2 regions of the Ornithinibacillus xuwenensis genome follow, and region 1 is predicted to be linked to the other one. Evidence: predicted binding sites of a transcription regulator. Region 1 holds the regulator's gene; the other holds the start of a gene.
What was found. Region 1 encodes Rex, which represses fermentation and respiration genes when NADH is low (regulators of the CRP and FNR family bind a similar motif). Its sites were predicted from a motif close to TTGTGAAATATTTCACAA; they were not measured.

Region 1 (2,209 bases):
ATAGGAGTTTGGTCATCGAAATCTAGAAAGCTTAGTCCTGCCAATACAGCCTTGATGTCAGATTCATAGCTGTAGCCGCCATTTGTCTCAAATTCTTGTTGTAAGCGATCATATTCCTCTAAAAGCTTGGGTGATGCTTGATTTGCCATTTGTTCTTCTAGTGTTCGAAGCTTTTTCTCTTGTTCGAGTAATTCCTGGAAGACATCTAACATCTCATTCCAAATAGTCTTCGTAGAATCTAACCCTGTATGCTGCGATAAATAGCCTATTGTAAGATCCTTTGGCTTGATTACTTCCCCTGTGTCATAAGACATTTCTTCCGCCATGATTTTAAGGAGCGTAGACTTACCAGCTCCATTACGACCAACAATTGCAATTCTATCTTTATCTTTAATTTCAAGTTTTATATTTGCTAATATTTCTTCAGCACCAAATGACTTTGAAATATCATTTAATTGCATAATAATCATAATAGTCACCTCTAGTAGTATCAGTTTATCGTATAAGGAAGGTTTCAAGCAATACAATTATCAATTTGTGAAAATAATCACGACTTCTTGTGAAAAATCTGATAAAATAGATAGGAGAGAATTAGTAGCATAAGTTATGAAAGATAGTTTGCAAGCGTTTTAATATGTGCATCTAACTAAATCGTTTTTGAATTGGCAAGGAGGAAAACAGCTTGGAACAGAACAAAATACCGCAGGCTACAGCAAAGCGACTTCCATTATATTATCGCTTCTTAAATAATTTGCAGATTCAGGGGAAAACCCGGGTATCCTCTAAGGAATTAAGTGATGCGGTAAAAGTGGATTCCGCAACAATTAGAAGAGATTTCTCCTATTTTGGTGCTTTAGGGAAGAAAGGTTATGGCTATAATGTTGAATATTTATTAGGATTCTTCCGAAAGACACTTGACCAGGACGAGATCACAGATGTTGCATTAATTGGTGTTGGTAATCTTGGTACTGCATTTTTAAATTATAATTTTATGAAGAATAATAATACGAAAATCATGCTTGCTTTTGATGCGGATCCGAATAAAGTTGGAACAGAGATTGGTGGTGTTCCGATTTATCATATTGATGAATTAGAAGACAAGCTGGATGGCATAAAAGTTGCAATTTTAACGATTCCGGCTCTGGAAGCAGATCGTGTAACGGATCGATTAGTATCCAAAGGGATTAAGGGTATTCTTAATTTCACACCAGCTCGAATTACCGTGCCAGATGATGTTCGTGTCCATCATATTGATCTTGCAGTGGAATTACAGGCTTTGGCTTATTTTCTAAAGCATTATCCATTAGAAATAAATGAACCAACAAGTGAACAATAATAGTTGAATAAATAGAACTTTTTTCCTAGATAGTGTATTTACTAGTTGTAATGCACTATCTTTTTTAATTTCCTCATAGTACTTTTGCCTTTTTACGGAAAGGGATAGTTTAGCTAAGATGTAATAGTATTGTAAAAATGTAGTAATTTTATGTAGGAGGATATTATGGGAGTAAAAAAATATTTTGGATTTGTGCTTTTATTATTGTTAAGTATCGTAATGGTTGCATGTTCAGATGATGCTGCAAAAGAAAAAGATACAGATAAGCAAGAGGAAAAAAGCGAAGAAACAAGTAAAGAGTCAGAAGAATCTGGTGTGCCAGAGGATGAGGAACTATTTGCAGTGCTTGAACTAAATATGCAAACATTAATTGATAAAGATGTTGATAAGCATATGGAGACCATTCATAGTGAATCACCATTGTATGACTCAACAAAACAGACTGCCGAAATGGTATTTCAATATGATATTGAGGCTGAACTTTCTGATTTAGTTGTTGAAGAAAAATCAGAAACAGAAGCTAAAGTTAGATTCACACAAACTGCAATTGGTTCAGATGGTTTTACGAGTAACCGAATTTCAGGTGTACATACACTGAAGCCGGATAACGGAGTTTGGAAAATATTTGGTTCTGAGGTAGAAGAAACCGTATTTTTAGATGAAAATGGTGAGCCTCTTGATAATGCAGTTTTTGCACAAATACAAGGGGATTATGCGGCAAATATTAAAGAGCTTGTGTTACCGTTTGAGGATAAAGAGGTTCAGCTATACAACTATCAAGAGGACGTTGACTATGCTGTAGCCGAAGTAATGATGGCGCATGACCAATATAGCCAGGTATTAGTTACGATTGAATACAATAAGGGTGCCAGC
Region 2 (2,209 bases), on a different contig from region 1:
AAACCAAATAAAGATCTAACAAGAACATCGCGAAAACATAACCAATTATTATATGGTACGAACTTCTATCCTAAAATGGCTGGCTATAGTGTTGGATATTTTTTAGTAAATAGGTATGCTGAGAAAACACGTAAGAAAAGTAAGGATCTATTTGTGACACCTTCAGAAGAAATGGTTTAGATTTAACGTAAAACCTCCTTTGGATTACTGTCCATATAATATTAATTCTAGGCATTCAAACAGTTTACCTATTATCTAGGTATCTATCCCTATCAATTAAACTGTGCGTTCATATAGTATTAACAAACACTATATTCTGGTGTTTACAAAAGAGCTGCCTTAACCAATGAAAAGTAAGCAAAAGTTTACCAAATTATTGTAACAGCTCTTACGTTCATGCATTATCACAAGTTAGGAGGGATGTAGAATGTCATTCGGATACGGCTGTGGTGGCTACGGAGGTTACGGCTACGGCGGTGGAGGATACGGATATGGCGGTGGTTTCGCGCTAATCGTCGTATTATTTATCCTTCTTATCATCGTAGGTGCTGCTTGGTTATAATCTAAAGCATTTACTCACTTTCCACCCAAACGCAACTACATGAAGACGGGGAACTTTCCCCGTCCAAGGTAGTTATGTCAGAATGGACCGGAACAGCTAACTAGGAAATTTCCTATATTTCTTCTAAGCTAATGGCCATGAGGTGGGCCATAAAACGGCATTAATGATTAGAGGAGCATACGCTATCAACAGCGGTGCTCTTTTTTATGTTTCATCTTGCATAGAATGTTGGTATTAATATAATGTATAGTTTATCGTAGCGTAAGCTTTTGGGGAGGTAATGAGTTTTGAAATTTTGAATCTTAACTTTTTTAGTCCTATGCTTCGTTTTTATCGTTAGATCTTTAGCCTTTTCGGCTACTTCTTTAGCTTTTCACCGCTCAAACTATGTTCATATCATTAACCGATTTTCCCCGGTAATTCCCTTGTTAAACAACTTTTTCCTCTGTCTCCACAAAAAGTACAAAGGTTCTTGAACATTTTGTGAAGGATTTCTCAATCTATTGTAATAATCTTCACAGCGTAATAATATATGGTAGCAGTACTTTGTGAATAAATTTACAATTTGTCCAGAGAAATTTATACATGGTGAAGGGAGAACGAACATGAAACTCAAATTGGCATTTATAACGTTTGCTATTTTGATTACAACAATACTAGCTGGTTGTGAACCTTTATTGGTATTAAATCCAAAAGGTCCTCAAGCAGAAACAACAGCTAATGTGATATGGATATCCATTTTCACCATGGCAGTAATTGTTATTGTTGTAATTACACTTCTTATTGTAATGCTTGTTAAATATCGTGCATCCAAACAATCGGATGACTATGAACCACCTCACATTGAGGGGAACCCAATTGTAGAGTCACTAATAATAGGTATTCCTGTATTAATAGTAATTTTCTTATCCATTGTATCCGTTAAATCAACCTATGAAGTTGAGTCAGTTCCAGATGGATATGAAAATCAGGAGCCATTAGTAATCTATGCATCTTCTTCGAACTGGAAATGGCACTTTAGTTATCCAGAACAAGATATTGAAACAGTAAACTATGTATTTATTCCAACTAACCAACCAGTTGAGTTTAGACTCTATTCATATGGACCAATTACAAGCTTCTGGATTCCACAGCTTGCAGGTCAAAAATATGCAATGGCGGATATGGTAACAAAAATAAATATTGTAGCTGAAACCCCTGGAGATTATATGGGGCGTAATGCAAACTTCAGCGGTGAAGGATTTGCTGAAAATACCTTTAATGCAACTGCATTATCACAGGATGAATTCGATAAATGGGTAGAAGAAATACATGCAACAGCTGAACCGATTACCAAGGAAACATTTGAAACATTACTTGAGCCTGGTCACCTAGGACAAATGACATTTACCGGAACACACTTAGAATTTGCACCAGCTCCTGAAGGTGAAAATTCTGGTCACCACCATGGATCTTCCGAAGAAGAAGAATTACATGAGCAACATCAAGAACATGAAGACCATAGTGAGCATGAGGATCATAGTGAACATGATGACCATTCAAGTCACTAATTGATAAAGCTTTGGGAAAAATCAACTAGACTTAAAAACTTACAATCTCGAAAGGAGAAACAAAAATGGAATTCTTTGATCGGTTTGCTATTCCCCA

Region 2: the regulator Rex is predicted to act here: its motif matches at 1,044-1,061, upstream of qoxA (cytochrome aa3 quinol oxidase subunit II).

Annotation. Positions count from the first base shown of each region.
Region 1 covers NZ_JBDIML010000004.1:6,014-8,222, forward strand. Annotated here, with positions in the region: gene ABC228_RS12800 (ABC-F family ATP-binding cassette domain-containing protein) at 1-470, opposite strand, end outside; gene ABC228_RS12805 (redox-sensing transcriptional repressor Rex) at 683-1,336, shown strand; gene ABC228_RS12810 (hypothetical protein) at 1,502-2,209, shown strand, end outside.
Region 2 covers NZ_JBDIML010000001.1:1,003,069-1,005,277, forward strand. Annotated here, with positions in the region: gene ABC228_RS05695 (DUF2268 domain-containing putative Zn-dependent protease) at 1-180, shown strand, start outside; gene ABC228_RS05700 (YjcZ family sporulation protein) at 428-562, shown strand; gene qoxA (cytochrome aa3 quinol oxidase subunit II) at 1,168-2,112, shown strand; gene qoxB (cytochrome aa3 quinol oxidase subunit I) at 2,178-2,209, shown strand, end outside.